Regions from separate parts of the Bradyrhizobium sp. AUGA SZCCT0105 genome, predicted to be linked through region 3. Evidence: predicted binding sites of a transcription regulator. Region 3 holds the regulator's gene; each other region holds the start of a gene.

Evidence for each region. Region 3 encodes LexA, which represses DNA repair genes until DNA is damaged. Its sites were predicted from a motif close to TGTTCNNNNTGTGTTCNG; they were not measured.
Region 1: a site for LexA is predicted at 3,474-3,491, ahead of JQ573_RS16940 (ribonuclease T2). Genes of this name have one in related genera too.
Region 2: a site for LexA is predicted at 4,020-4,037, ahead of uvrA (excinuclease ABC subunit UvrA). Genes of this name have one in related genera too.

Annotation. Positions count from the first base shown of each region.
Region 1 is NZ_JAFCMK010000003.1:225,427-235,955, reverse strand. Features, by position in the region: gene uvrC (excinuclease ABC subunit UvrC) at 1-92, opposite strand, end outside; gene JQ573_RS16955 (outer membrane protein) at 356-979, shown strand; gene JQ573_RS16950 (cold-shock protein) at 1,251-1,463, opposite strand; gene JQ573_RS16945 (23S rRNA (adenine(2030)-N(6))-methyltransferase RlmJ) at 1,723-2,583, opposite strand; gene JQ573_RS16940 (ribonuclease T2) at 2,744-3,367, opposite strand; gene JQ573_RS16935 (hypothetical protein) at 3,545-4,021, opposite strand; gene JQ573_RS16930 (hypothetical protein) at 4,188-4,487, shown strand; gene JQ573_RS16925 (DUF3617 family protein) at 4,531-5,061, shown strand; gene JQ573_RS16920 (TonB-dependent siderophore receptor) at 5,957-8,017, shown strand; gene JQ573_RS16915 (ATP-binding protein) at 8,018-9,403, opposite strand; gene JQ573_RS16910 (response regulator) at 9,413-10,135, opposite strand; gene JQ573_RS16905 (MarR family winged helix-turn-helix transcriptional regulator) at 10,138-10,529, opposite strand, start outside.
Region 2 is NZ_JAFCMK010000013.1:68,262-78,790, reverse strand. Features, by position in the region: gene JQ573_RS36075 (glyoxalase/bleomycin resistance/extradiol dioxygenase family protein) at 1-120, shown strand, start outside; gene JQ573_RS36070 (tol-pal system YbgF family protein) at 242-883, opposite strand; gene uvrA (excinuclease ABC subunit UvrA) at 958-3,933, opposite strand; gene JQ573_RS36060 (outer membrane protein) at 4,254-4,913, opposite strand; partial or broken gene JQ573_RS36055 (outer membrane protein) at 5,151-5,486, opposite strand; gene JQ573_RS36050 (outer membrane protein) at 5,567-6,310, opposite strand; gene JQ573_RS36045 (single-stranded DNA-binding protein) at 6,756-7,250, shown strand; gene JQ573_RS36040 (low molecular weight protein tyrosine phosphatase family protein) at 7,271-7,639, opposite strand; gene JQ573_RS36035 (DUF2306 domain-containing protein) at 7,980-8,378, shown strand; gene gyrA (DNA gyrase subunit A) at 8,591-10,529, shown strand, end outside.
Region 3 is NZ_JAFCMK010000006.1:370,618-381,146, forward strand. Features, by position in the region: gene gltX (glutamate--tRNA ligase) at 1-418, opposite strand, end outside; gene JQ573_RS27825 (glutamine--tRNA ligase/YqeY domain fusion protein) at 573-2,252, shown strand; gene JQ573_RS27830 (nuclear transport factor 2 family protein) at 2,288-2,674, shown strand; gene JQ573_RS27835 (ComEC/Rec2 family competence protein) at 2,809-5,094, shown strand; gene JQ573_RS27840 (hypothetical protein) at 5,091-5,318, opposite strand; gene JQ573_RS27845 (hypothetical protein) at 5,464-5,892, opposite strand; gene lexA (transcriptional repressor LexA) at 6,149-6,853, opposite strand; gene glp (gephyrin-like molybdotransferase Glp) at 7,085-8,296, opposite strand; gene JQ573_RS27860 (HAD family phosphatase) at 8,310-8,948, opposite strand; gene thrS (threonine--tRNA ligase) at 10,087-10,529, opposite strand, start outside.

The DNA.
Region 1 (10,529 bases), on a different contig from region 3:
GCCTTGGGGGCAGCCTTGGGATCAGCCTTGGGATCAGCCTTGGGGTCGGTCTTGGGGGCCGGCGTCGGTCGCTCGGGAGAATCGTGAACCATGGGCCGTAAATTAAGCGCTTGGGCGACCGGTCGCCAGCGCTGGCGGCGCAGGAAAACAACCCCGATTGCAGGGCGTTACTGGCCCAGCGCGCCGGCCGGGCCGGGTCGGTAACACATTGTTAAGACTGATGAGCGGGCCGCTAACCGGGCTTAACAACCCTTTAACTTAAAACTCTCGATAAACCTTAGCGAAAAAATTGGAATTCCGTAACCACGCCGGCCCTGGGCCTGCGGGCTGCGGCAGTTGTGTGTGGAGAGTACCCATGACCCGGTTTGTTGCGCGTGCGCTGGCACTGATCGTCGCAGGCTGGACGACTTCGGCGGCGTCGGCCGACCTCAACTACGGCTCGCCCTATACCGTCTATCAGCCGCTCAATGCCTACAGCTGGGCCGGCCCCTATCTCGGCGGCAACGTCGGCTACGGCTGGGGTTCGGTCGAGAACAACCCGACCAAGCCGTCCGGTTTCGTCGGCGGCGTGCAGGCCGGCTACAATTTCCAGAACGGCTCGCCTTGGGTGTTCGGCATCGAGGCCGATATCCAGGGCACCACCGCCGACGATCGGTTCGCGCCCTGGAAGTTCTCCAACCCGTGGTTCGGCACCGTACGCGGCCGCGCCGGCTATGCGGTCAACAATGTGCTGTTCTACGCGACCGGTGGTCTCGCCTTCGGTGAACTGCGCGGCGAGACGTTTGGCATATCGGAGTCGCATACCAATGCGGGCTTCACCGTCGGCGCCGGCGCCGAAATGGGCTTTGCCCCGAACTGGAGTGCCAAGATCGAATATCTCTACGTCGATCTCGCCAACAGCAACTTCACGATCACCGGCGGCGCGCCGAACGGCTACAGCTTCAGCCTGGTTCGCGCCGGCATCAACTATCACTTCTGAACAAGAAAACGTCTGACATCAACTCCCGGCTGCGCCTCGCGCGGCCGGGTTTTTCTTTGTGCTGAGCACGCCGACATCACGCGCAACTGCATGAACGCCGCGGCGTCCGCGAAACCAGTCGGACGGCCGCACGCACCGGATATGCGGGCACCGTCAATCGCGTCCGCATCATGCAGGTGGTCGTGCAGCGAGCGCGAGCCACGCGCCCGGCAGTCAACTCACACGCAACGCTTCATTCGCCGTTCACGACGAGTCGCGCACCGCGCGCTCATCATGAAACCACCAGGTTGACCGCCTTCGGGCCCTTGCCCTTCTTGTCGGGTTCAACCTCGAACGTAATGCGCTGTCCTTCAGTCAGGTCCTTCAATCCTGCACGCTCGACAGCTGTGATGTGAACGAACACATCGCGGCCGCCATCATCAGGCTTGATGAAGCCGTAGCCACGCTCTCCGTTGAAGAACTTGACTGTCCCAGTCATGGCCATCGGGAAACTCCTCCCCCGTATTGCTCCACCGCTACGCGCACGCCGCGTAGCGGTTGACCGACATTCGCTTGTCGGAAGCTTGGCCACCTGAACAGGCCGGCGTCACGCCACCGGTCTGCCTGGATTTATTTCGGCCTTGTCACTCCGCCGCAACCATTCGCGGAAGCGGAACGTAAAGCCAGTCGTAACAGGATGAGCATAATACGGTTCCGCGCGCGTTGCCTATGCTCAAATAGAACTTTTCAGTGGGTGCTACCGATCAAGGTTTAGGCGTTTCGAGTCTGAAGCGTCCGGCGCCGCCTTGACCAAGCGGTCTCTCGAGTTCGGGCAAGATGATCTTCAGCTCGCCCGCCAGCGTCCACGGCGGATTCACTATCAAAAGGCCGGTGGAAACGAGGCCTGCGCCGGTTTCTTGCGGCGCCACACTGAATTCCAAACGCAAGCATTTGCCCGCGGGCCGACTGCTCGCTGTTGCTGCAGCCACGCTGCGCGCGAGCTCGTCGGTAGCTCTCCGGGTTTTTACGGGGTACCACAAAAGATACGTGCCGGTCGGCCACTTCGCAAACGCTTCGGTGAAGGCACTCGCCAGCCGCTCGAACTCGTCCTTCGCTTCGAAAGGCGGATCGATCAGCACCAGGCCGCGCCGTTCGTTCGGCGGCACGAATGCGGGCAGCGCCACCCAGCCGTCGAGATCGACGACGCGCGCCTGCACATCGCGTCGCAATGCATCGATCAATTGCTTGCGCGCAACGGGCTCGATCTCGCAGGCCGTCATACGGTCTTGCGGACGCAGCAGCGCCCGCGCGATCAACGGCGAGCCGGGATAGGCTTTCAGCTCGCCTCGCGGGTTGAATGCTCTGACGATGTCGAGATAGGGCGCGATCAGCGGCAACGCCTTGTCGGACAGCCGCGCCTGCATCAGTCGCGCGATGCCGGTCAGCCATTCGCCGCCGCGCTGCGCTTCGCTCGACGTCAAATCATACAGGCCGGCGCCGGCATGGGTGTCGATGACGCGGAACGGCGCCTGCTTCTCCTGCAGGTAGGTGAGCATGCGCACCAGCACGATGTGCTTGATGACGTCGGCAAAGCTGCCGGCATGAAAGGCGTGACGATAGTTCATGCGATGACGCTGCGCTCCAGAGGGTGCGCATGTTGTACTGCGTCATGCCCGGCCTGTCCCGGGCATCTATGCCTTATCTCGTTAGTTTCGTGATGGCGTCCATGGCCGGGACACTCGGCGCGACAACGCGCGTTTGCCCGGCCGTGACGCGGACGAGACTTCAGCCGCCGCGAACCGGCGGCATCAGCACCTGATCGCGGCGGCAGGCGCGGCGATCGATTTCCTCGCAGGAACGGAATTGCAGATCCTTGCTGAGGCAGATCCGCACCTCGCTGAGCCGCTTGCTGTCGCAGGTCACCGAGATCGCGGAGTTGCTGAGCCCCGGATTGGCCTTGATGAACGCCGTCTCCAGCTCGTCGGGCGCGATCGTCTTCGGCTCCGTCAATTGCAGGAATTCCTCGGGGATCTTCACCGCGGCGCGGGCCTTGCGGATGGCTTCGAAATAGGCCCGTTCGCCGAGGCCGGAGCAGGTGCCGTGCTTGTCCCACTCGTTGTAGATCAGCCCGGGCGCCGGCATCAGGTCGAGCATCGAGGTCATGATGTTGCGGGCGAGGCGGGGCGAAGGGCGCTGGCAGTATTCCGGAAAGCCCCGCTCATATTGTGGCCACAGCCCGTGCACCACGAATGAGTATGGCCGTCCGCCGCATTGCGCCTGCGTGCCGCGGCCGTTGTTGCCGCGCTCGCTCGCCGCCTCGCAGAACGAGGGCGACCACGACAGCGACAGCACATAGAAATCGAACTCGCCGGGCGCATTCTGCCGGCGATCCTGGGCCGAGGCCCCCATCGCACCACACAGAACAAAGGCAACTGAAATCAGAAATCGGGAAATTGTGACCAACCGAGGCATCAAACGCTCCCCTCACGCGACCATTCAAAGCCTAGCAGGCCTCCAGAACATTTCAAGAACAAAAGCCGCCGGCTGGATGGCGGCGGCTTCCGTTTTGACCGAACTGGTCGGAGATCAGGGCCGGGCGGCCTTGCAGGACGGGTTATAGGCCCAGTTGCGGTCCAGCCCGGCGACGCACCAGTCGACGCCCTGGTTGGTGCCGGCAAAGCCGCCGTCCTCGATGATCGAATAGTGCACCTTGCGCACCTTGCCGTCGCTCAATACCGCGTCACCCGAGCAATAGCGGCGCGGAATATTGTCGGACTGCCAGGGGCGGAACGCAGTTTCGTGGATCCGGCTGAAGCCGGTGATCACGAGCGGCGAATTCCAGAAGGTGGCTTCTTTCTCATGGAATTGATCGCTGATGGTCGCCAGGGCCTTCTCGCACGGCGCCACATGGCCGTCATAGCGCGGGCCGGACAGCCAGAAATTCAATTCGAACGGATTGGCGGCCTGAGCCGTGCCCCCGAACGCCAGAAGGCCGACCACGAGCGCGGCGCCGAGGCCGAGCTTATGGTTGAGTTTATTGCGGGAGTTGAACAGGTTGCGCATGGGAATCCACCCGATGATCAGATGCGGCGGACGGTGCCGTGAAGCCCCGGCAAGGTCAAGTGCAGCGCGGCAACACCTGCGGAGAAGTCCACCTCCAGCAGCCGGCTCGTTCTTTCCATGGTCGCCGGCGCACTCTATGTTGGTCGCCAGCGAAATGGAGTCTGCGATGCGAAGGAAATTGGCCGCGTGCCTGGTTGCCGTTAGCGGGATGCTGGCCGTTGGTCCGGCGCAAGCCGACTGGATGCAGCCGGTGCCGCCGTTCAAGGGCAATGATACCGGCGGTATCATCGCCTATTCGCTGGCGGCCCAGACCGACGCGCGGCAGCTCGCCGTCGATCACTGCGCTTCCTACGGCAAGGTGGTCAAGTTCCTTGCGATGCAGCGCTATCCGGGCGGCTACATCTCGTTTGCCTGCCGCTGGGTACCCTATGGTTCGGCCCAGAGGCCGGTGCGCACGCTCTACTGAGCGCGCTCCAAATCCTTCGATCGTTCAGCCGGGAGCTCACCGCATGACCCGACAGCTTGCCTTGCTTGGTTCTGCTGTTTGCCTTGTCCTGTCCACCGGTGCTGCGAGCGCCCTCGACCTGCCGACCCGCAAGGCGGGTCTGTGGGAGATGAAGATGGTGCGCACCGGCGGGCCGATGCCCGAAATCACCATGCAGCACTGCACCGACGAGACCACTGACAAGGAGATGAGCGCGGCGGCCTCGCCGATGGCCAAGGAAGTCTGCTCCAAGCAGGACATCCAGAAGACCGCGACCGGCTATGTCAGCGACAGCGTGTGCAGCGTCGCCGGCATGTCGATGAAGAGCCATGCCGAGATCGTCGGCGATTTCAATTCCGCCTACACGGTCAAGAGCAGCTCGCACGCGGAGGGCGGCGCGGCCGGCTCCCGCGACACCACGATGACCATCGAGGCGAAATGGCTCGGCGCCTGCAAGAGCGACCAGAAGCCCGGTGACATCATCATGCCCGGCGGCATGAAGATGAACGTCAAGGATATGGAAAAGCTGAAGGGCCTCCTGCCCAAGCAGAAGTAGGCGCAGCGCCTTCGATTGCCGCCGCGCGCCCTGAGTACGTCCTCTTTCATGTTGAGAGGACGTGCCGTTTTGCACCACCATCATTGCGAGCAGCCCGTGACAAGATTGCCAAGCGGTTTTGCGCTGCCTGTCATCGGGCGTGCGTTCGGGCGACCTTTCTTGCAATGATGCCGTTGGACCGTGTGCGCCAACTCCGTCACGCCGGCGTATTCGCTTAACCATTGTCGCCGAACGCGCGTCTCGACGCACGGCGGTCGCCGGCCTCTCACCTTCGATAGAATGGATGTCAAACATGATGTCCGGTGTTGCTCGCGGCCGCGCGCAATGCACGACGGCATTGCGGGGCGACATCAACATCATTGAATGATCGCTGCGTGCCTCGCACGCGAGACTCTCTGAGAGAGCGACGACGTGCAGCGAATTCCTCGCGCTGAAAAGCTTGCTGCGACAACATGTCTTTTTGAATCGCTCCAGTGTCGCGCATCTTGAATCGTTCCAGTGTCGTGCATCGCGCGCTTCAATGGATTCTATTTTGCGCGTGTGGAATTTCGCGCATCCCGTCGATAGAAGTCCGCCCCAATCGAGCCCGCTCAATGACGAGCACGCGGCTCGATCAAGATCGGCCTTGCGGAAGTGTGGGGATTGCTTGGTGGGAATGGCTTCGTCGCGGAGCAAGCGCAGCTTGCTTGCATCAACGGCTGCGATCAACGCAGCGTTTCTCGGTTCGGTCGTGCTTGTGCCGATGGATGCAAACGTCGCCAGCGCTCAGGCACAAGCGAGCTCTCCGCAGAACAATGTCAGCGTGCTTCCAGCTGTAACCGTGGATGAACCTGGCGCTGCAAGGAAGCGTAGCGCCGTCGCTTCAAGTCGGAACACCAGGTCTTCGCGCACCACCGTGGTGAGCCGACGCCGCACTACTGCGGCGCCCGCTCAGAACCAGGCTCCGCGGTCGCAAGGCGCGGCCGGCACGATCGGTACGACGACCGGCTACGTTGCGACCGGCAGCACGGCCGGCACCAAGACCAACACCGCGCTGATCGAGACGCCGCAGTCGCTTTCGGTGGTCACGCAAAAGGAGCTCAGGGATCGTAACGTTCAGACGCTTAAGGACGCCGTCAATTACACGCCCGGCGTCACGACCACCGCGTTCGGCTATGATCCCCGGTTCGATAGTTTCTACATCCGCGGCTTCGATGCGACCTATACTGGGATCTATCGCGACGGCCTGCGCCAGGGCGGCGGCAACTTCGCCATTCCCAAGATCGAACCTTACGGTCTCGACAGCGTGTCGATCCTCCGTGGCCCGGCCTCGGGTCTTTACGGCCTTGGCTCTCCGGGCGGCATCGTGGACGTCACCACCAAGCGGCCGCCGTTGACCACATTCGGTGAGATACAGCTGCAGGGTGGCACCTACGACCGTTACCAGGGCAGCTTCGATGTCGGTGGTCCGGTGCCCGGCAGCGATCAGCTGTACTACCGGCTGACGGGTTTGCTCCGTGACGCGAAGACCTGGTATCCCGGCAACGACGACGATCGCGCCTATATCGCGCCTGCGCTGACCTGGCGGCCGGACGTCGATACGTCCTTCACGATCCTCAGCGAGTATCAAAGCAGCCGAACCGCCGCGAGCATCGGCAACTTCCGCGCGCCCGACGGACAATTGACCAACATCTACTCGAATGATCCGGCCTTCAGCGCCATGGATCAGAAGCAATATCGCATCGGTTACGCGTTCGAGCACAATGTCGACGACGTCTGGACGGTGCGGCAGAACTTCCGCTTCTATCAGGTCGACACCGACGCGAAATACACCCAGATCGACTCCATCGACAGCAGCACCAATCTCGCGTCGCGCTCCGCCTGGCGGATCCTGGATAGCTTCAATACCGTGACGCTCGACAATCAGGCCGAAGCCAAGTTCATGCTCGGCGCGATCAAGAACACGGCGCTGTTCGGCGTCGACTACGGCCACTCCTACTACAACGACAAGATCGGCTACGGGCCGGCTCCCGATCTCAATCTCCTGACGATGAACTACGGTGCCCAGGCGATCGCGTCGCCGGCATTCTCGATCTTCAACAAGCAGTCGACCGACGAGGTCGGGGTCTATGCGCAGGAGCAGGCCAGGCTCGGCGGCTTCATCCTGACGCTCAATGGGCGCCAGAGCTGGGTCTCGCAGACGACGACCGCAGGCCTGGACGGCATGCCGTCAACGCAGAAGGCGACCGCCTTCACGGGCCGCGCGGGCCTCGCTTACGTCTTCGACAATGGCGTTGCGCCTTATGTCAGCTACGCGACGGCATTCGCCCCGCAGGTCGGCGTCGACGCATCGAGATCGCCGTTCAAGCCGACCACCGGCGAGCAGAAGGAAATCGGCATCAAGTACCAGATGCCGCAGGTGCCGGTGCTGTTGACCGCCGCGGTGTTCGACATCACGCAGGACAATGTGCTGCGCACCGATCCGAGCAACATGGCGTTCCAAGCGGCAACCGGGCAGGTCGAATCGAAGGGCGTGGAGCTCGAGGCGAAGCTGGCGCTCAAGCAGGGATTTGATCTCACTGCCGCCTACACCCATCTCAACGTCCTGATCACGCAGGGCAACCCCGATACGACCGGCAACGAGCTCTCCGGCATTCCGAGGAATTCCTTCGCCGCCTTCGGCAAATACACCTTCCAGTCCGGCGTCCCCGTCGAAGGGCTCGGGCTTGGCCTCGGTGTCCGTTATATCGGGACCAACTTCGGCAACGACCAGAATACGTTCCAGAATGCGGCGAGAACGTTGTTCGATGCCGTGATCGACTACGATCTCGGCAAGCTGGATCGGCGATTGCTCGGCGCCACCGCGCGCTTGAACGCGACCAATCTGTTCGACACGCGCTACCAGACCTGCCAGTCCGGCTACTGCTATGCCGGCGAACGGCGTCAGGTGATCGGCACCCTGTCTTACCGCTGGTAGCTATACCGGTATCCGCACCGCCGCGCGCAGGCCGCCCATCGGGCTTTCGCCGAGCATGATGTCGCCGCCATGCGAGCGGGCGATGTCGCGCGCGATCGCAAGTCCGAGGCCGCTGCCGCCTTCGTCCTGGTTGCGGGCGTCGTCGAGCCGCAGGAAGGGCTTGAACACTTCCTCGCGCATGTCGGCGGGGATGCCGGGGCCGTCGTCGTCGACCGTGATGTTGAGATAGCGATGGTCGCGCTGGCCGGTGATCGAGATCGTGTTGGCGTGGCGCGCCGCGTTGGAAACGAGGTTGGCGAGGCAGCGCTTGAACGAGGCCGGCTTCACCGTGACGACGGGCAGGCCGTGGAATGCGACGGTCGCGGTGTGGCCGTGACGTTCGGCGTCACTGCGCAATTCCTCCAGCGCCATCGCCATGTCGGTCGGCTGCGCGACCTCGCCGGAATCGCCGCGCGCGAAGGCAAGGTAGTCCTCCAGCATCATCGACATCTCGTCGACGTCCTTGCGCATCGCGTCGATCTCGGGGCCTTCGCCGATCAAGGCGAGTTCGAGCTTGAAGCGGGTCAGGATGGTGCGCAAATCATGCGACACGCCGGCGAGCATCGCGGTGCGCTGCTCGATCGAACGCTCGACGCGCGCCTTCATCTCGATGAAGGCCTGTGCCGCGCGTCGCACCTCGCGCGCGCCGCGCGGCCGGAAGTTTGGCGCCTCGCGGCCCTTGCCGAAGCTTTCGGCGGCGTCGGCGAGCCGCAGGATCGGCTTGATCTGATTGCGCAGGAACAGCACGGCGACGATCAGCAGGATCGACGAGGTGCCGACCATCCAGAAGATGAAGATCTCCGAGTTGGAGGCGTAGGCCGCGCTGCGCTGGGCGAAGATCCGCATCACCGAATCGTCGAGCGAAACGCGGATCTCGACCAGGTTGGACTTGCCGACGGTGTCGATCCAGAACGGACGGCTGATCTGGCGGCCGAGCTGCACCGACAGGGTCTGGTCGAGCAGCGAGAAGAACGGCTTCGGCCCCGGCGGCGGCATGTCGCCGGCGGGCAGGAAGTCGACCACGAGCTGCAGCTTCTGGGCGATGCGGCGCAGCTGCGCGCGGTCCTTGTCCTGCGGATAATTCTTGTAGACGTCGATCAGCGCGGCGATGTCGGAGACCACCGCGGCCGACAGGCGCCGCGTCACCGTGTTCCAGTGCCGCTCCATGAACACGAACGCGACCACGGTCTGCAGAATCACCATCGGCACGATCATGATCAGCAGTGCGCGGGCGTAGAGGCCGGTCGGCATCCAGCTCTTGAACGCATTGCCCATCCAGCCGTTCGCCTTCGAGACGCGCTGCGAAGCGTTCTTGATCAGGGTCAGGCCGGTGTCGAGCGTGCTCATGGCTGCATCTTACGGCGAGGCGACCAGGCGATAGCCGATGCCGCGTACCGCCTGCAGGAACAGCGGATTGGCGGGATCGTGCTCGATCTTGCGGCGCAGGCGGTTGATCTGCACGTCGACCGCGCGCTCGTTGACGGTGCCGCCGCTGGTCAGCTCGCCGCGCGGCACGGTCTCGCCGGGGGCACTTGCGAGGATACGCAGCATCTCGCGCTCGCGGTCGGTGAGATGGATGATCTCCTCGCCCTGGCGCAGCTCGCTGCGTTCGATGTGGAAGATGTAGGGGCCGAACGCGATCTGCTCGACCACCGTGACTTGCGGCGGCGCGGTGCGCTTGAGGATATTGCCGATGCGCAGCACCAGCTCGCGCGGCTCGAACGGCTTGGCGACATAGTCGTCGGCGCCGATCTGCAGGCCCTCGATGCGGGCTTCCGCCTCATGACGGGCGGTCAGCATGATGATCGGCACCGTCGAGGAGGTGCGGATGAAGCGGGCGAGGTCGAAGCCGTTCTCGCCGGGCATCATCACGTCGAGGATGAGCAGGTCGAAATGCAGCCCGAGCAGCTTGGCGCGCGCATCGGTGGCGCTCATGGCCGTCGTGACGCGATAGCCTTCGCCGGAGAGAAAGCGCGACAACAGGTCGCGAATGCGCCGGTCGTCGTCGACCAGCAGGAGATGCGGCGCATCGTCGGCCGGCTCGACCGGCGTGCGCACCAGGGTTGCAGCCTGCACCAGGTTCACTCCCTTGTTTTTCTGCCGCCGCCGAAGATCGCTTCGAGCACCTTGTCGGGATCGTCGCGGTCGATCATCGCGCGCAGGAATTGGCGAACCGTCTCGACGCCGGCCGGATCGATGCCGGCGATGGCGCGGTTGATGCGGTCGGTCTGCAGCCCTGCGAGCTTGGCGACCAGCGCCTCGCCCTTCGGCGTTGCGTAGAGCAGGCGTTGCCGGCGGTCGTTGTTGCCGGTCTTCTGCACGATGTAGCCTTCATCCAGCAGTTGCTTGAGCACGCGTCCGAGCGACTGCTTGGTAATGCGCAGGACGTCGAGCAGGTCGGCGACCTTCAGGCCGGGATAGCGGGTGACGAAGTGGATGACGCGGTGGTGGGCGCGGCCGAAGCCGAACGCCT
Region 2 (10,529 bases), on a different contig from region 3:
GCCGCTGGCGCCGAATCGGTCGAGACCCCTGCGGATACGCCTTATGGCGACAGGCGCGCGATGGTCCGGGATACATGGGCGAACGTCTGGCAGATAGCCACTTACCGAGGGAATCCGTAGAATGGGTGGAACGAAGCGATACCCATCATTCGGGCCGCAGGATGAGTTGATGGGTTTCGCTTCGCTCTACCCATCCTACGCGCTGGTCCGCGCTGCTTACCAGCGTGCCCGGTACCGAATTTCACGCGGACGCAATTGCCGCTAAGCGTGCCCGGATGTCATCGTACCTTGGTCCCACAACACCGATCTTCGGACGGTATCGAAGTCCGGACTCTTCCTGGTCGGCCGCACTAAGCGCTGTGCGTGCGTTGTTCGCGGCAAGGTCGGTCAATCCATAGGTGTTCATGATGAGGGCGCGGCTACCGTAGACGCGGAATACTACCACGGGAAACAATGCTGCTCGATTCCCGAACTCATCAAGGACCGCAAGGGCAGTCTCATAGCGGTTCGAGAGTTCGTTAGTCGCGACGACCCACGCAAGTTCAAGCCACGCCCATGTCTGGACACTCGGCTTGACACGCATCCTCTGGATCGCATGCTCATAGTAAGTCAGCGCGCCCTCAATGTCTCTTGACCTTAAAAGACAGTCGGCTTTTGCGGAGAGCGCTTGCACGACGGTAATGGAATTAGGGTAGCGATCGATCACGTGGTTGAAGAGAGCTATCGCATCGGCGTCGTATCGCTGCCCGATTTCCATCAGAGTGAAGCCTTGAACGAAGACGTACTGCGCCCGATTTGTCTCCCGCGCTCTGTTCAAGCGCCGCCAAAATTCGGTTTGATCCTCTTGCGACCAAGACTGCTTGCGAAACCAGTCGACGCCCATTCTAAGACCAGTCAAAAACGCTTTGGCGCACTGAGGATATCCACGATTGACCCCGGAATAGGGGGCTTCCTAAACTACTCCGCCGCCTCGCTCGCCGAGCTCTTCCTCGGCTTGCTGTTCGCCTTCTTCAGCACCGGGGCCAGAAACTTGCCGGTGTAGCTGCGCGGCGCCTTGACGATGTCCTCCGGCGGGCCCCAGGCGACGATCTCGCCGCCGCCGTCGCCGCCTTCGGGGCCGAGGTCGATGACCCAGTCGGCGGTCTTGATGACTTCGAGATTGTGCTCGATCACCACGACCGTGTTACCCTGGGCGACCAGTTCGTGCAGCACCTCCAGAAGTTTTGCCACGTCATGGAAGTGCAGGCCGGTGGTCGGCTCGTCCAGGATGTAGAGCGTGCGGCCGGTGGCGCGCTTTGACAGCTCCTTCGCCAGCTTGACGCGCTGGGCCTCGCCGCCGGACAGCGTGGTGGCCTGCTGGCCGACATGGATGTAGTCGAGGCCGACGCGGTGCAGGGTCTGGAAGGTCTCACGCACGCGCGGCACCGCCTTGAAGAATTCGGCGGCTTCCTCGACGGTCATGTCGAGCACGTCGGCGATGCTCTTGCCCTTGAACAGCACCTCCAGAGTCTCGCGGTTGTAGCGCTTGCCCTTGCAGGTGTCGCAGGTGACGTAGACGTCGGGCAGGAAGTGCATCTCGATCTTGATGACGCCGTCGCCCTGGCAGGCCTCGCAGCGGCCGCCCTTGACGTTGAAGGAGAAGCGCCCGGGCTCGTAGCCGCGCGCCTTCGCCTCGGGGAGGCCGGCGAACCATTCGCGGATCGGCGTGAAGGCGCCGGTATAGGTCGCGGGGTTCGAACGCGGGGTGCGGCCGATCGGCGACTGGTCGATGTCGATGATCTTGTCGATGTGCTCGAGGCCCTCGATGCGGTCGTGCGGGGCCGCGCCTTCGCTGGCGTTGTTCAGCTTGCGCGCGATCGACTTGTAGAGCGTGTCGATCAGCAAGGTCGACTTGCCGCCACCGGAGACGCCGGTCACGCAGGTGAACAGGCCGAGCGGGATCTCGGCCGAGACGTTCTTCAGATTGTTGCCGCGGGCATTGATGACCTTGATGGTGCGCCGGTGGTTCGGCGGCCGCCGGTCGGGCACGGGCACCGAAAGCTCGCCGGTGAGATATTTGCCGGTCAGCGATTTCGGGTTGCGCATGATCTGGTCGGGCGTGCCTTCGGCGACGATGTGGCCGCCATGCATGCCGGCGCCGGGCCCGATATCGAGCACGTAGTCGGCGAGGCGGATGGCGTCCTCGTCATGCTCGACCACGACCACGGTATTGCCGAGGTCGCGAAGCCGCTTCAGCGTGTCGAGCAGGCGGGCGTTGTCGCGCTGGTGCAGGCCGATCGACGGCTCGTCCAGCACGTAGAGCACGCCGGTCAGGCCCGAGCCGATCTGCGAGGCCAGGCGGATGCGCTGGCTCTCGCCGCCGGACAGCGTGCCCGACGAGCGCGACAGCGTCAGATAGTTGAGGCCGACGTCGAGCAGGAAGGTCAGGCGCTCGCGGATTTCTTTCAGGATGCGCGTCGCGATCTCGTTCTGCTGCGCATTCAGCGCCTCCGGCACGGTCTCGAACCATTCGCCGGCGCGCCTGACCGAGAGCTCCGAGATCTCGCCGATGTGCTTGCCGCCGATCTTGACGCACAGCGCCTCCGGCTTCAGCCGATAGCCGTTGCAGCCGGCGCAGGGCACGTCGGAGAAATACTTGCCGAGCTCCTCTCGCGCCCATTCGCTCTCGGTTTCGCGGTAGCGGCGGTTGATGTTGGTGACGACGCCCTCGAACGGCTTCTTGGTGTCGTAGGAGCGGACGCCGTCCTCATAGGAGAACTTGATCTCGTCGTCGCCGGAGCCGTGCAGCAGCGCGGCCTGCACCTTCTTGGTCAGGTCCTTCCACTTGGTGTCGAGCGTGAACTTGTAGTGCTTGCCGAGCGCGGTCAGGGTCTGGATGTAATAGGGCGAGGACGATTTCGCCCACGGCGCGATCGCGCCCTTGCGCAAGGTCAGCTCCTTGTCGGGGATGACCAGGTCCTCGTCGATATGCTGCTCGACGCCGAGGCCGCCGCAGGCAGGGCACGCGCCATAGGGGTTGTTGAACGAGAACAGGCGCGGCTCGATCTCGGGGATCGTGAAGCCGGAAACCGGGCAGGCGAACTTCTCCGAGAACAGGATGCGCTCGGGCCCGCTCTTGTCGTGGATTTTTGCGGTCTTCTTCTTGTCCTCGGCCGGTGCCGCCGCCGGCGCATCGGCATACTCGATCACGGCGAGGCCCTCGGCGAGCTTCAGCGCGGTTTCAAAACTTTCCGCGAGGCGCTGGGAGAGATCGGGGCGCACCACGATGCGGTCGACCACGACGTCGATGTCGTGCGGGAATTTCTTGTCGAGCGCGGGCGCCTCTGACAGCTCATGGAAGGTGCCGTCGATCTTGACGCGCTGAAAGCCCTTCTTGAGATACTCGGCGAGCTCCTTCTTGTACTCGCCCTTGCGGCCGCGCACGACCGGCGCCAGCAGATAGAGGCGGGTGCCTTCCGGCAGCGCCAGCACGCGGTCGACCATCTGCGAGACGGTCTGGCTCTCGATCGGAAGGCCCGTGGCCGGCGAATAGGGCACGCCGACGCGCGCCCACAGCAGGCGCATATAGTCGTAGATCTCGGTGACGGTGCCGACGGTGGAGCGCGGGTTCTTCGACGTGGTCTTCTGCTCGATCGAGATCGCGGGCGACAGGCCGTCGATCTGGTCGACATCCGGCTTCTGCATCATCTCGAGGAACTGGCGCGCATAGGCCGACAGCGACTCGACGTAGCGGCGCTGGCCCTCGGCATAGATGGTGTCGAATGCGAGCGACGACTTGCCGGAGCCGGACAGGCCGGTGAACACCACGAGCTTGTCGCGCGGAATCTCGACGTCGATGTTCTTCAGATTGTGTTCGCGCGCGCCGCGGATCGTGATGGCGCGCGATGAGGAGCCGGCGTTCTGTTGGCGCTTCGCCTTGAGCACTTCATCCATAGCGACATTTCCGGGCGCATGATCGGGCGCCTTTTGGGCGCGCATCGCCGGTGCTGCCGGGACCTTGCGCCGATGGGTGAGAAGACTGGAACGTAGGAAGAACGGCCGACAATTTCCAGTGCTGAGTCGCGTCCATCAACGGATAGTTTGCCTGATGGCAGCAGCCGTCAGCAGGGTCCGGTTCCGCCAGAGCCCTTTTGACGCGTTTTCTTTTACGCGAACCGGGATCCACTTCGCTCGAAAACGCTCCGACGGAAAAAGGCCGGCGCGAGGCCGGCCTTTCCGTGTGATCTGATCGCAGATCGAACTTAGTACTTGGCTTAGTACTTGGCGACGATCGGGCCGCCGAAGTGATAGTTCACGCCGAACTGGACGCTGTGCAGGTTGAGGTCGGGGGAAGGCACGCCGAAGTAGGTCTCGCTGCCGAGGCTGCGATACAGGTACTCGCCCTTGACCGACCACTGCGGCGCGATGAACGCCTCGATGCCGGCGCCGACGGTCCAGCCGGAGTGGAAGTTGCTCTGCGAAGCGGTCACGCCGAGCGCGCTGACGCTGATCTTGTTGTCGACCCAGGCGTAGCCGCCGGTGCCGTAGAACAGCACCTTGTCGACGGCGAAGCCGATGCGGCCGCGCGCGGTGCCGAGCGCGTCGACCTTGCTCTTCACAGTGACGCCGAGCGTGCTGGCCGAAGCGTCGACGTCAGCCCAGGCGCCGTCGGCCTCGAGGCCGTACACGATGTTGCTGGTCTGCCAGTTGTAGCCGATGGTGCCGCCGGCGAAGCCGCCTTCCATCTTCGGGTTGCCGGATTCCTCGCTGGCATAGCCACCGAAGCCGCCGATGTAGAAGCCGGTCCAGTTGTAGATCGCGGCCGGCGGCGGAGCCTTCACGTAAGGCGCGCGGGCCGCCATATCGGCGGCCATTGCCGGTGCAATTGCGCTGAGGGCAAACATGCCGGCCGATGCCAGCAAAGCATTCCTGATTTTCAAAGTCCCAGTCCCATTTTCTCGTTGTCCCTTCAAACATTGAAGGGAACGTCACAGCAGTGTCGTGTGACGATCAGGTGTTTCTACATAGAAATCTTGGAAGTTGTGTATCCGTGAAACCACAATGCACGGAAAATGGCCCGCGCGAGGCGCGCGCTTGCACGCAACGAAAAAGCCGGCGCAAGGCCGGCTCCTGTGTTCGCTGTGCAGATGCGCCGCGCGGCCGCCGGTAGCTCAGTATTTTGCTGATACGACCGGGCTCGCCGCCTTGAAGTGGTAATTGATGCCGAGCTTGACGGTGTGGAACGTGTCCTTCCACTCCGAGCGATCGTTGATCGCGGGCGTGTACTGGATCGGCGCGACCTTGCCGAGATCGATGTAGTTGTACTCGAGCTTGGCCGACCAGTTGGCGGCGAACATGTATTCGACGCCGGCGCCGGCGGTCCATCCCCAGCGCGTGTCGCTGGCCGAGACCGAGGGCGGCGCGAGCCCTGCATTGTAGCGATGCAGGATGTCGCCGACGGCGGCGCCGCCGTTGACGAACCACAGCTGCGGCGGAGCGCACCGACCACACAAACAAGCCGACCAGGCAAACAAAAAAGGCCGGCGCGAGGCCGGCCTTTCGTCTGGATCAAATCCGTGTCGCGCGATCAGTAGCGCGCAACCACCGGGCCACCCCACTTGTAGTTCACGCGGACGGTGACGAGGTCGACGTCCTGGCGATCGCGGATGCTGCTGAACAGCGCGCCGGTCGGGGTGGTGAGGTTGTAGGTCTTGTCCTGCATGAACAGATGGTCGTATTCGACACCAGCGGTCCAGTTCGGCGCGAAGCCGACTTCGATGCCGGCGCCGATGGTGCCGCCCCAGCGCGTGTCGCTCGCGCGACCGGCAAGTACGCCGGTCGGCGTGAAGTAGGTGCTGAAGCGGTTGTCGGTCAACGCCGCACCGCCCTTGGCGTACAGCAGCACGTTGTTGACGGCGTAGCCGATCTGGCCGGTGAACAGGCCGAACGCGTCGATCTTGCTCTGGTTGGTGAACAGACCCGGGAAGATCGCGCTGTTGTTGCTGCCCTTCAGGTCAGCCCAGTCGCCCTGCGCTTCGAGGCCGAACACCCAGGCGCCAGCCTGCCAGCGATAGCCGATCTGGCCACCGGCAACGCCGCCGGTCGCATCATGGCAACCATCCGAGCCGATGAAGATGCCGGCCGGGACCTGGTCCCAGCAATTGTGGCTCGAGCCCCAGCCGCCGTTGGCGCCGATGTAGAAGCCGCTCCAGTCATAGACGGCAGCAATCATCGGCGGCGCCTTGGTGTAGGGGCGCGCCGCGAGATCGGCAGCCGCGGCGGGCGCGGCAAACGCAATTAGAGCAACCGTACCGAGCAAAAACTTCTTCATAATCAAACCCCAGCTCCCCAATCGGCTTCCAAAGGTCCCGAAGCGCGATCTCAGACGCGAGCGCCCATCTGATAGGTGGTAGCTATACGCTGATTCAACCGCAAACGCCGTCTCCCAAATGCAACACTCGCGGAAGAAGTATCTGCAAGTCAAGGCTTTGATTTAACTTACATTTTTGTAAGGCGTCGGAGCCCGCTGGTGACTGGGAGCGAAATCGGCAGCCACGCCATGGCCATCGGCCGCTTCTACGGCTGGTTGTGGCGAACAAAACTGGAACAGCGTCGGCTGCGGTGCTATATCTCGATAATCGTGGATAACCGCGCGACGGCGAGGGCATCGAGCCGGCACCGGCCGTATAGATCATTCGCGACGCCTGCAAGTAAGTGGCGATGGTTGAGAGTGGCTGCCGATGTCCGGCGCCCGGTTTTTGAGTGGAGATGATGCGATGGCAGGAAGCGTGAACAAGGTGATCCTGGTTGGAAACCTCGGCAAGGATCCGGAGATCCGGCGGACGCAGGACGGCCGTCCGATCGCAAATCTTTCCATCGCCACCTCGGAGACCTGGCGCGACAAGGGCACCGGCGAGCGCAAGGAAAAGACCGAGTGGCACCGCGTCGTGATCTTCAACGAAGGCCTCTGCAAGGTCGCCGAGCAGTATCTGAAGAAGGGCGCCAAGGTGTACATCGAGGGTCAGTTGCAGACCCGCAAATGGACCGACCAGAGCGGCGTCGAGAAGTACTCGACCGAGGTCGTGCTGCAGGGCTTCAACTCCAACCTCACCATGCTCGACGGGCGGAGCGGCGGAGGCGGCAGCTTCGCCGATGATGGCGGCGGCAGCGATTTCGGCTCGTCCGGTCCGGTCAGCTCGGCGCCGCGCCGAGCGGTCGCCGCCGGCGGCGGCAGCCGCAACAGCGACATGGACGACGACATCCCGTTCTGATGTTCGTTTCGCAAAACGGCCTACGGGGCGGGCTCGTCCGGCTCGTCTCGTGTGGTCGGTGCGGCCTGAGCAATGAAGCGACCGACACGATTTTCAAGCATCCGGACCAAGACCGGATCCATGAACTCATAGTCGTCGGGAATGTCGAGACAGATGACGCGCTTGTTGTTCAGGTGAGACCGAAACCGGCTCCTGAGCTTGTTGCGATGGGTCTTCTCCATCACAAAAATGATGTCGGCCCAATCGATCTGTTCGGAGGACAGCAGGACGCTTGCACCGGACGAGATGCCAGCCGAGTCCGTCTCGACGCCAGGCCACGTCGAAAAGACCTGCTCTGCAGTAGGACTGCGCAGACGGTTGGCGCTGCAGACGAATAGGACGTTGGTCATGTGCTGTCGAAGCCAACTTGAGTGCGGGCATCTTTGCGTGAGGTTGGTCGGAATAGGTACGGAAGCAGCGCTTTCTGGGCAACTGGTTGGCCGAAGCTTTGACTATTCCGTCGGTCGGCGTTTCCGTGAAGGTCATTTCCCGGAGTGGCGCTATGATTTGCCACGATAATTTTCTCATGTGAATTATGAGGATAACTATATAACCTACTGCCGTAGCGTGCTTATCTGATGTCAATCAGCGCGAGTTCCCCAGACTTTGACACAGGCCAATGTGAATGATATTTACATTGGCCTGCGGCAAGCGACGTCTGGTCGTGAGCTTCACTCGAGGGCTGCCATCATGAGCCTCGCGCCATTGCTCGACGCTGCGCCTGCGATCCCGCTCCATGCCTTTGCCGCGATGGCTGCCTTCGTGCTCGGCTCCATCCAGCTCGCCGCACCGAAAGGCACGCTGCCGCACCGGACGCTGGGCTGGATCTGGGTGATCCTGATGCTGGTGGTCGCCGGGAGCTCGTTCTGGATCCATCAGATCAAGCTGGTGGGCCCGTGGAGCCCGATCCATCTGCTGTCGATCTTCTCGCTGGTCATGCTGGTGCTCGGCGTGACGGCCGCGCGGAGCCACAACGTCCGCCGCCACAAGTTCACGATGATGGGCATTTTCTTCGGCGCGCTGGTCATTGCGGGGCTTTTCACCTTCATGCCCGGGCGGATCATGCACGCGGTGATTTTCGGCCAATAATCGGACGATCAGGGCGTAGCGAAGGCCGGTTCCACCAGGTCTTCGCGACCTCGCAACCGCCGGGCAAAGCGGGCGCGTCGCAAATCTGCAATGCGGCCGGTAAGTGCATGAAAAAACGAAGGGAAAAACGGCTTGCCGGAGCCGCGCAAGGGTGGTTATCAGGCCCTCGATGGTCTATATGATTCCCCAGCAGAACTGACCGGATTTCCCCTTTGTCCGAACCCGAAGACGACAAGCCCGGCGAGCCGCCGGTGCCCTCAGATATTCGTCCCGTTTCCATTCTCGACGAGATGAAGAAGTCCTACCTCGATTACGCGATGAGCGTGATCGTGTCCCGTGCGTTGCCCGATGCGCGCGACGGGCTCAAGCCGGTGCACCGGCGCATCCTCTATTCGATGCATGAGCAGGGACACACGCCGGACAAGAAATACGTCAAGTCCGCGCGCGTCGTCGGCGACGTGATCGGTAAATATCATCCGCATGGCGACCAGTCGATTTACGACGCGATGGTCCGCATGGCGCAGGACTTCTCGCTGCGGGTGCCGCTGATCGACGGCCAGGGCAATTTCGGCTCGGTCGACGGCGATCCGCCGGCGGCCTATCGATATACCGAGGCACGGCTGACCAAGGCGGCGCTTGCCGTTCTGGCCGACATCGACATGGACACCGTCGATTTCCAGCCGAACTACGACAACTCGGAGAAGGAGCCGGCGGTTCTGCCGGCCCGCTTCCCGAACCTCCTGGTCAATGGCGCCGGCGGCATCGCCGTCGGCATGGCAACCAACATCCCGCCGCACAACCTCGGCGAGGTCGTCGACGCCTGCGTGGCGCTGATCGACAATCCGGCGCTCACGATCGACGAGTTGATCGATATCATTCCCGGACCGGACTTCCCGACCGGCGGCATCATTCTGGGCCGCCAGGGCATCCGCTCGGCCTACCATCTCGGCCGCGGCTCGATCGTGATGCGCGGCAAGGTGGCGATCGACACCATCAGGAAGGATCGCGAAGCGATCATCATCACCGAGATTCCCTATCAGGTGAACAAGGCGACGATGGTCGAGCGCATCGCCGATCTCGTGAAAGAGAAGAAGATCGAGGGCATCGGGGACCTGCGCGACGAGTCCGATCGTGACGGCTATCGCGTCGTCATCGAGCTGAAGCGCGAAGCGGTGCCCGACGTGGTGCTGAACCAGCTCTACCGGTTCACGCCGCTGCAGACGAATTTCCCGGCCAACATCCTGGCGCTGGATTCCGGCCGTCCGCAGACGATGAATCTGAAGGACCTGCTCACCATCTTCGTCGCATTCCGCGAGCAGGTGGTGACCCGGCGGACCAAGTTCCTGCTCGGCAAGGCCCGCGATCGCGCCCACATTTTGGTCGGCCTTGCGATCGCGGTCGCCAACATCGATGAGATGATCCGTGTCATCCGAACCTCGCCCGATCCGAACACCGCGCGCGAGGCCCTGATGTCGCGCGACTGGCCGGCGCGCGACGTCGAGGCGATGATAACGCTGATCGACGATCCCCGGCATCGCATCAACGATGACGGCACGCTCCGGCTGTCGATGGAGCAGGCCAGGGCCATCCTCGATCTCCGGCTGCAGCGCCTGACCGCGCTGGGGCGGGACGAAATATCCGAGGAGCTCGACAAGCTCGCGGCCGAGATCGCCGATTATCTCGACATCCTGCGCTCGCGTGCCCGCGTGCAGGGCATCGTCAAGACCGAGCTCGCCGAGGTGAAGCAGCAGTTCGCAACCCCGCGCAAGACCGTGATCATCGAGCAGGAAGGCGAGGTCGAGGACGAGGACCTGATCCAGCGCGAGGACATGGTCGTCACCGTGTCGCATGCGGGCTACGTCAAGCGCGTGCCGCTGTCGACCTACCGGGCGCAGCGCCGCGGCGGCAAGGGCCGCGCCGGCATGCAGACCCGCGACGAGGATTTCGTCTCGCGGCTGTTCGTGGCCTCCACCCACACGCCGGTGCTGTTCTTCTCGTCGCGCGGCCAGGTCTACAAGGAGAAGGTCTGGCGGCTGCCGATGGCAGCTCCAAACGCGCGCGGCAAGGCGCTGATCAACATCCTGCCGCTGGAGCAGGGCGAGCGCATCACCACGATCATGCCGCTGCCGGAGGATGAATCCTCCTGGGGCA
Region 3 (10,529 bases):
TGACGTCGGAAGGCGCGGTCGCCGGATCGCGGTCACGCCACATGCCGTCATAGAGGCGGGTGCGGCCCTCGGCGCGCGCCTTCTCGCGCATCGCGGTGAGCTCCTCCGGGGTGGCGTAGCAGTAATAGGCGCGCCCGGCGGCGAGCAGGCCCTCGGCGACCTCGCGATGGCGGGCGGCGCGGCTGAACTGGTAGATGACGTCGCCGTCCCAATCGAGCTCGAGCCATTTCAGGCCGTCCAGGATGGCGTCGATCGCCTCCCTGGTCGAGCGTTCGCGGTCGGTGTCCTCGATCCGGAGCAGCATCTTGCCGCCGAGCTTCTTGGCATAGAGCCAGTTGAACAGCGCGGTGCGGGCACCCCCGATGTGGAGGAAGCCGGTCGGCGAGGGGGCGAAGCGGGTAACGACGGAATTGGTCATGATCGAGTGCGACGTATGCTGGAATGGGCGGTGGTGTATATCAGGAACCGAACATAACTAAAGCCCCGGCTGACCTTTTGCCGGCCAAACCAGGCTTGGCCGGACGGCGCGAATTTGGCAGAAGGTTGAGCTGACTCCTCCAGGGAACCCTTTGATGACGATTGACACGACGGCAGAGGCAGGGCGCGACTTCATCCGCGACATCGTCCAGGCCGATCTCTCCTCCCACAAGCACAACCGGATCGTGACCCGCTTTCCGCCGGAGCCGAACGGCTACCTGCATATCGGCCACGCCAAGTCGATCGCCCTGAATTTCGGCATCGCGCAGGAGTTCGGTGGCCAGTGCAATTTGCGCTTCGATGACACCAATCCGACCAAGGAGGAGCAGGAGTACATCGACTCGATCCAGGCCGACGTGCATTGGCTCGGCTACGATTGGGGCAAAAACCTCTTCTTTGCGTCGGACTATTTCGAGCGCCTGTACGATTGGGCCGAGGGCCTGATCAAGGCGGGCCATGCCTATGTCGATGATCAGTCGCAGGAGGAGATCCGGCGGTCCCGCGGCACGCTGACCGAGCCCGGCAAGAACTCGCCGTTCCGCGACCGGTCGGTCGAGGAGAACCTCGACTTGTTCCGCCGCATGAAGGCCGGCGAGTTCACCAACGGCGCCCGGGTGCTGCGCGCCAAAATCGACATGGCCGCCGGCAACATCAACCTGCGCGATCCCGTGCTGTACCGCATCCTGCACGCTCACCATCCGCGCACCGGCGACAAATGGTCGATCTATCCGAGCTACGACTACGCGCACGGCCAGTCGGACGCGATCGAGGGCATCACCCATTCGATCTGCACGCTGGAGTTCGAGGATCACCGTCCGCTCTATGAGTGGCTGCTGGACAAGCTGCCGGTGCCATCGAAGCCGCGCCAGTACGAAATGGCGCGGCTCAATTTGACCTACACGCTGCTGTCCAAGCGCGTGCTGACCCAGCTCGTCCGCGACGGCCATGTCTCGGGCTGGGACGACCCGCGGATGCCGACCATCGCCGGCCTGAAGCGGCGCGGTGTGCCGCCGGCTGCGGTGCGCGAGTTCATCAAGCGTATCGGCGTCGCCAAGGCCAACAGCGTGGTCGATGTCGGCATGCTCGAATTCTGCATCCGCGAGGAGCTGAACCGCACGTCGCTGCGCCGCATGGCGGTGCTGCGGCCGCTCAAGGTGGTGATCGAGAACTATCCGGAAGGCCAGGTCGAGGAGATCGAGGCGATCAACCATCCCGACAATCCGGACGCCGGCACCCGCAAGGTCGCCTTCGGCCGCGAGCTCTATATCGAGCGCGACGACTTCATGGAGAATCCGCCGAAGAAGTTCTTCCGCCTCTCGCCGGGCAATGAGGTGCGGCTGCGCTATGCCTACTTCATCAAGTGCACCAGCGTCGTGAAGAACGCCGCTGGCGAGATCGTCGAGCTGCGCGCGACGTATGATCCCGCGACCAAGGGCGGTAACGCACCCGACGGCCGCAAGGTGAAGGCGACGATGCACTGGTTGCCGGCGGCGCAGTCGAAGCCGGCGGAAATCCGCATCTACAATCAGCTGTTCGCCAACCCGAGCCCGAACGCCGCCGATTTCGCCGCCGACCTCAACCCGCAGTCGCTCGAAGTGCTGAGCGATGCGCGGGTCGAGCCTGCCATCGCCGAGAGCAATTCGCCCGACGTGATGCAGTTCGAGCGGCAGGGCTATTTCGTGCGCGATGCGGATTCGACGCCGGACAGGCTGGTGTTCAACCGCACCATCGGCCTGCGCGACACCTTCGCCAAGGAAGTCGGCGGCAAGGGTTAGTGCAACCCGGCGCGGACAACAGACGGAGGCGATCGATGCCTGACGAAGCCGAAGACATCGTCTCCGCCATCATCGCCAGATGGTCCGCGGGTTTCGGCATGCTTGATGCGGATACGCTTGCTGCGCTCTACTCGCAGCACGCGTTCTTCTTTGGCTCGAACCCGACGCTCTATCGCGGCCGCGAGGGGGTCAAAGCCTACTTTGATGGCCTGCCACGCTGGCACGCGCCGCGCGTACGGTTCAGCGATATCAGGACCGAACGGGTGAATGCCGATCTCGTCAACATGGCTGCTATCGCGTCCTTTTTCCTTGACGGCGATGCGCCCTCGCTCGCCGTCAAGATCACCTGGGTGATCGCGCGCGAGGACGGCGACTGGAAGATCGCCTGCCACCACGTCTCGTCGCAGACGCCGCTGATCTAGGCGCGCGCAGCCCCGGGTGAGCGCCCAGATATCCTCGCAGGTCACAGCCTTCGGTTGCGTGTTTCGGTTCCGTTCCGCTAGTCGAGTGACTGCGGCATCCGCTAGCCTGCCGCCCGGCAGGGATCGCGAGCGGAATGGCGGAGCAGGGCACGACGCCGGGCGGCAGACGCGGCTACGCGGGGACGTGGCCGCCGCGCACGGCTGCGCCGGCCGGCGGCTATATTCCGGTGCGCGCCAGCATCTGGCGTCCTCTCGTCGAGACATTGCGGCAATGGGCGCGTGCGGAGACGGGGGCCGGGCGGCTGTTGCCGTGGGTGCCGGTGGCGTTCGGCACCGGCATTGCATTCTATTTTGCGGCCGAGCACGAGCCGCGGCTCTCGGTCGCGGCGACCGTCGCCATCGCGCTCTGCTTGCTGGCACTGCTGCTGCGGCGGCGCCGGGTGTTTCCCGCCGTCGTGATGCTGGCTGCGGTCGCGGCGGGATTTGCGACGGCGACATGGAAGACCGCGCGGATCGCCCATGGCGTGTTGGCGCGGCCGATATATTCCGTGGCGCTGACCGGCTTTGTCGAGACGCGCGACGTCAGGGAGAAGACGGACCGCTTCGTGCTGCGCGTCGTGTCGATGGAAAGCCAGCGCGAGGTGCCAAAACTCGAGCGCGTCAGGCTCTCGGTGAAGAAGGGCACCGCGCCCGAGGTCGGCAGCTTCGTCGAATTGAAGGCGCGGCTGATGCCGCCGCTCGGGCCGCAGCGTCCGGGCTCCTATGATTTCGGCCGCGACCTCTATTTCCAGGGTATCGGCGCATCCGGTTTCGTGATGGGCGCGGTGAAGACTAGGGAGCCGCCGGCAACTGGTGGCCTTGCGCTGCGCTATGCCGCATTCATGCAGTGGCTGCGCGATGCCATCGACGCGCGCATCCGCACCACGCTCGACGGGGATCAGCGCGCGATCGCAACTGCACTGCTCACCGGCCGGCGCGATGCGATCACGACGCCGGTCAACGACGCGATGTTCATCTCGGGGCTCGGCCACGTGCTGTCGATCTCCGGCTACCACATGGCCGTGGTCGCCGGCGTCGTGTTCTTCACGATCCGCGCGTTGCTTGCGCTGTTTCCGGCGCTGACGGCCGGGCACCCGATCAAGAAATGGGCGGCGGCGGCCGCGCTCGTCGCGGCGGCGTTCTACCTGCTGCTGTCGGGGGCGGAGGTCGCGACCCAGCGATCGTTCTTCATGACGGCCGTGGTGCTGATCGCCGTGATCGTCGACCGCCGCGCGATCACCTTCCGCACGCTGGCGGTGGCGGCGCTGATCGTGCTCGCGATCGCGCCGGAGGCGCTGGTGCATCCGAGCTTCCAGATGTCGTTTGCGGCGACCCTCGGGCTGGTGGGGCTGGTGCAGATCGGGCTGCCGAACCTGCTGGCGTCGCCCGATCATTCGGCGACCGCGCGCGTCGCGCTGTGGGGCGGGCGTGAGCTCACGATGCTGATGTTGGCCTCGCTGGTGGCGGGGCTCGCGACCACACCCTACGCCGCATTCCATTTCCACCGCGTGACGCCCTACGGGCTGCTGGCGAACCTCGCGGCGATGCCGGTGGTGTCGGCGGTCGTGATGCCGGCCGGCCTGCTCGGGCTGCTCGCCATGCCGTTCGGCTTCGACGGCGTGTTCTGGGCAATCATGGGGTTCGGCATCGACTGGATGATCCTGGTGACGCAATGGGTCGCAGCGCTCCCAGGCGCGGTCGGCCGGATGGCGGCGTTCGGAATCGGGCCGATGGTCGTGGCAAGCGCGGGTCTCATCCTGCTTGGGCTGTTGCGCACGCCGCTGCGCTGGTCGGGGGCGGTGCTGTTGGTGGTGGCCTCGGTCTGGGCGCTGTGGGTGCCGCAGCCGGACGTGCTGGTCTCCGCCGACGGCCGCAACGTCGCGGTGCGGGGCGGCGACGGGCGGCTGCATCTGATGCACAGCGCGAAGGACGCATTTCTGGTCAAGGAGTGGCTGGCGGCGGATGCTGACGCGCGGACTGCCACGGATTCCTCGCTCGGCGAGGGTGTCTCCTGCGATCCGAGCGGCTGCGTGACGCAGGGGCCCGGCGGCGCCTTCGTCGCGCTGGCGACACGGCCGGAGGCGCTGGCCGATGATTGCGAGCGTGCGGCGCTGATCGTGACCGCGCGGCCGGCACCGCGGGGCTGCGCGGCTTCGGTGATCGATGCCGAGCGGTTGCGGCGCCACGGCGCGCTGGTGCTGCGGCGCATCAGGGACGGCTATGCCATCGATGCGGTCAAGCCCGGCGGGATCGACCGGCCGTGGTCGCCGGCGGTTCCCGGCGACGGTGAGGTTGAGACGACGTTGCGCGCACTCGGCAGCGCGCCGCGGCCCGTCGTCGATGCGACGCCGGCCGAGACCGATTTGCAGGGCGAGGATTAGCCGTTGTCGGGTGAGGGGCCGGTCGGCAACTCGAACAGGCCGAGATGGTATTCGTCGGAGTCAGGGCCAGCGTCGGGCTTCTTGACGAGGGTGAAGGAAGCCTCGGGGAATCGCTCCCAGACCTTCAGGTCGTCAGCCGTCACCGTCAGCCAGCCGAACCGGAACAAGTAGCGGCCCGGCTCCGTGACGCGTCCAGCCTTTTGCCATGTGACCTTGTCGACCACCACGCACGTCCTCCGTGCCCGATGATGCGCCAAGGCGCGCGCCGACGCAATTCTCCAGCTGCGCCCCGGAACCCGGCGTCCGGGGTCGCTCGAAATCGCTTAGGTCATCCGCCGCCGAACAGCTCATTCCGCGGCGACGATGCGTTCAACCCAAAAACAGCGACGCAAATGCGGAGGGCCGCCGCTCCACAACCTTCGGCTTCTGCTCGACCGGCGGATGCAGCGCCGGCAATTGCAGCACGCTGACGCGTTGTCCCTCGACGAGCTGGGTCACCAGCACATGGCTGCCGTCGGGGAATTCGACCGCGTCATGATGGCGATCGGGAACGTCGGGCTCGACTTCGTTGAACACGCCGACGCGGAAGTTCATCGTCTTGGTCCAGATCCAGCGGCTGTCGTAGCGAACGTTCTCGGCGAAAGCGAGCTCGGTGCCCGGCAGCATGCAGACCGCGACAGTGGGGTCGGTCTCCGAAGCAAAGCCGCGGGTCGACGTGCCGCGGAAAGTCGTGGTGATCAGCGTCTCTCCAACAATGGCGGGGCGCGACGCCACGGCGTGCAGACTATAGTCACACATCGGATGGCTCCTCTGTTCGAGGTAGCGACCCGTGCCTCTCCTTGAGGCATAGGGCCTCTACCAGAGTGGACGATAGCGAACGAGTGTCTCCTCGTTTCTGGGCGATTGTACGACTGGTCGACGAAACGCCCTGATCACAAACACGCGACGCTGCGCGAGAGGTATCGGAGCGCGTCGGGCAGGCTGCACGTTACGCTATCTTTCAAAGAACGATCCGATGTGTTGCTCGTTCCCCGCCGCCGCAAGTATTTGAAATTCAGTATTTGCGATAGAGGCCGATCAGCTTGCCCTGGATGCGGACCCGGTTCGGCGGCAGGATGCGCACTTCATAGGCGGTGTTGGCCGGCTCCAGCGCGATCGACGCGCCGCGGCGGCGGAAGCGCTTCAGGGTGGCTTCCTCCTCGTCGATCAGTGCCACCACGATGTCGCCGGTGTTGGCGACGTCGTTGCGCTGGATCAGCGCCATGTCGCCGTCGAGGATGCCGGCGTCGACCATCGAGTCGCCGCGCACTTCCAGCGCATAGTGCTCGCCGGCGCCGAGCATGTCGGGCGGTACGCTGATGGTGTGGCTGCGGGTCTGCAGCGCCTCGATCGGCGTACCGGCGGCGATCCGGCCCATCACGGGGACCGCGACCGGACGGTTGCCGTCGTCCTCGGCGATCGGCGGCGTGCTGGTGCGCTTGCCGAGGGTGCCTTCGATCACGCTCGGCGTGAAGCCGCGGCGGCCGTTGCCGCCGCCGGCCGAGAGTTCGGGCAGCTTGATGACTTCGATGGCGCGGGCGCGGTTGGGCAGGCGGCGGATGAAGCCGCGCTCCTCCAGCGCAGTGATCAGGCGGTGGATTCCGGACTTCGAGCGCAGGTCGAGCGCATCCTTCATCTCGTCGAACGAGGGCGGTACGCCGGCCTCCTTCAGACGTTCATTGATGAAACGCAGAAGTTCGTACTGTTTGCGCGTGAGCATCTCGAGTATTCCCCCGGTTGGTAGCGTCGTTCGATTCCGAGACTTTTCAGGCGGGGCCAGACCTCAGGAGCACGGTGCTCATCACAAGCGCTCCCTCGCGGCCTCCCATTTGTACACACCAGTACTCGAAACAAATCATGAACGGACACTATATGTTCGATATGTGTTCCGCAACCACTTAATTTCCGGTGAACGCATCCGGCGAGCGCACAAGCGATGCGGTCTGCGCTGTCACTTGGGCAGTGTCAGGATCTCGCATTGGCTGCCTTTGGCGGCGGCGGGCGCAAACGGCGGACGCACGAGAAGTGCCCGTGCCGCAGCGAGATTCCCGAGCAGCGACGAGTCCTGCTGCATGACAGGCGTTGCGATCAGCGTGCCGTCCTCGCGCTCCTCGAGGCGGGCGCGCAGATAGTCCTCGCGCTGGTCGTTGGCGGCGATGTCGCGGCCGAGCAATGCGCTCTCGCGGCGATGATGAACAGCTTTTCGGCCGCTCAGCGCCCGAATCAACGGCACCAGAAACAGGAAGGCGCAGACATAGGAGGACACCGGATTGCCGGGCAGGCCGATCACCCGCATCGCGCCGAGCCGGCCATGCATCATCGGCTTGCCGGGCCGCATCGCGATCCGCCAGAACGCCATCTCGACGCCTTCGGCCTCCAGCGACTGCTTGACCAGGTCGTGGTCGCCGACCGAGGCGCCGCCGGTCGTGATCAGGATGTCGGCACCCGTCTCTCGGGCCCGGCGGATGCCGGCGGTGGTGGCCTCCACCGTGTCGGCGGCAATCCCGAGATCGACGGTCTCGGCGCCTTCGGCGCGCGCCAGCGCCCGCAGCGCATAGCCGTTGGAATAGACGATCTGGCCGGGGCCGGGCGTCGAGCCCGGCATCACCAGCTCGTCGCCGGTCGCCAGCACCGCGACCTTCGGACGGCGGTGCACCGCGAGGTCCGGATAGTTCATGGCGGCCGCCAGCGACAGCGCGCGATCGGAGAGGCGGCTGCCGGCATCGAGCAGCACGTCGCCTTCACGGAAGTCGACGCCGGCCGGGCGGATATGCCGTCCGGCGGCAGCTAGCTCGGTGATCGTGATGTGGTCGCCGTCGACGGCAGTGTCTTCCTGGATGATGACGGCGTCGGCGCCATGGGGGATCACGCCGCCGGTGAAGATCCGCACCGCTTCGCCGGCGCCGACCGTGCGCTCGAACGGCCGGCCGGCGGCGACTTCGCCAATCACCCTGAGCCGGGCCTTCAGATCACCAGCGTCGGCCGCGCGCACGGCATAGCCGTCCATCGCCGACATCGGCTGTGGCGGCTGGGTGCGCCGCGCGGCGAGGTCGCGCGCCAGGGTGCGGTGGTAGGCGGCATCGAGCGCGACCATCTCCTCCGGTAGCGGTTCGGCGCCGGCGAGGACGGCGGACAGGGCATCGGCAACCGGCATCAGGGCCACGCTCGGAGCTCCTTCAATCCAAATGTTCAATACCAAGTGCAGTCAGAGCCCTCGCCACGTCATCCGTCGATGTCACGTGGATGGCATGAAGGCCACGCGCCCGCGCGCCCTCGATGTTGGCGGCCAGGTCGTCGAAGAACAGGATCCGCGACGCCGGCACGCCGACGGCTTTTACCACATGATCGTAGGCCTCGGCGTCGGGTTTCCGAAATCCGATCGTCGAGGACAGGAAAACGTTGCGGAAATGGCTGAGCAGCTCGGCATGGATGACCGAGAAATGCGCAACGTGCGCCGGATTGGTGTTGGAGAAAGCGTAGAGCGGCATCCGCCTGGCGGCGGTGGCGAGCAGGGGTGCAATCCCCGGCATCTCGCCGGTGAAGATCGCATTCCAGCCTTCGAGGAACTGTGCATCGGTGAGGTTGACGCCGAGCGTCCGGCGCAGGTTTTCGAAGAACGCCGCGTCGTCGATCCGGCCGATCTCGTGATGCTTGAAGCTGTCGTCAACGACAAATCGCGTGGCGAGGTCGGCCGGCGCGCAGCCGGCATGCCACGCCCAGTGCGCCATCACCTTCTCGAAGTCGATGTCGAGCACAACGCGGCCGATATCGAACAGCAGCACGTCGACGGAATCGGGAGAGAGTTGCGAGGTCATTGCGTGAAACCGTGTACGAGAATTGCGGGCGGGCGGCAATGTCCCCGATTGTGCGGCAGGCATGCGACGAAGGCAGCGGGGTGTCGTCCCTGCGAAAGCAGGGACCCATAACCACAGGGGCGTGTTGTTAATGAGGGCTGTGACCCCAGCGTCGCGCAACAATGGGCACTTGGGGTAATGGGTCCTGGCTTTCGCCAGGACGACGATGAGGATGGTTCTCGCGCGATATGACGCACTGTCATTGCGTACTTCATCTCGGTGTCATCGCCCGGCTTGACCGGGCGATCCAGTATTCCAGAGACGCCGGTGCTTGAATCGAGAAGCCGCAGCGTACTTGATCGCCCGGTCAGGTGTTCAGGCCAGGCGATGACAGTTGGAGTGAGGACGCAGCTTCGCACTCTCGCGACATCATTTGCCCGAGCCTTGCTCTTCGTTTCGCCGTCTCTCTTGAAGAGGGCGCAGGGAAAGCCCGATGCCGATGGCACCCATGGGACCGAGCAATGAATTGTACTTCGGATAAAGCGAAGAAATTTTGCTGCGGGGCTTGCGCCGGGCACATCAGTGATTGGGCTTACGGGCTTCGATGCGCAGCGACTTGCTGCTTGCCGGGCAGACCTCTCATATCCTGGAAAGCGCCAGGCCGAGGTAGGCGATGAGCGCGCCGGTGCTGAGGATGACGACGACGAGCGCCTGCTCTGAACGTGCCTGCAGGGTTTTTCGGCTCACGGCGATGATGCTCCATCCTTCAAGATCATGCTGTCCAACTCACGTCGGCTGATATCCGTTCCGGTTCCTGCCCGGGAACTTTCATCCATGTCAGCCGCGCGGGCGCGCTCGGTCTCCTCTCGTTCCGGGCCAGAAACGCGCAACGCCGCCCGCATTGAAATACGACGGGCGGCGTTGGTTCTAGCCCCAGGAGGAATGGCAAAATCCTGACGTTATGGATACGCGCGAGCGAGCAATAAGGTTCAGTCTTCGACCCGTATGAATCCGGTAACTCCGAAGGAGCAAAGGAAAGCGCCGGGGCGAGGTCTAGGATGGTGTGACCAAGTTGCTCTGGCCTCAGCGTGTACCCCCTCGCTGGGGCCCTTTGTTTGGGTCGCGGAGCTCCCGGCACAGCGGGCAACGCGCAGCGAGTTCACTCGGCGTCCTTGCCCGGACGAGCACGCGCTCGAAGCGCCTCAACGGCGTCAGCCAGCGGCAAAACGGAGACGGCCCCGGGGCGCTCGCGGAGGCTCACGGTTCCTTGTTGCGCTTCGCGTTGCCCGACGACCGCCACGACTGGAATACTCGCCTCATGCGCGGCAACGATCCGTCGCGACAGGGTGTCGGCGCTGGCGAACAGGACGCCTCTGACGCCTTCAGCTTCGAGCGCATCAAGAACCTTGACCGCGTATTCGGAGTGATCACGCGAGATCGGCGCGACCGCGACCTGGTCGGGCGACAGCCAGAACGGCAGCGCGCCGGCATGATGTTCAAGCAGCATCGCGATGAAGCGACCGATTGAACCGAATACGGCATGGTGGATCATCACCGGGATCGCGCGATTGCCGTCCGGTCCGACATAGGACGCGTTGAGAC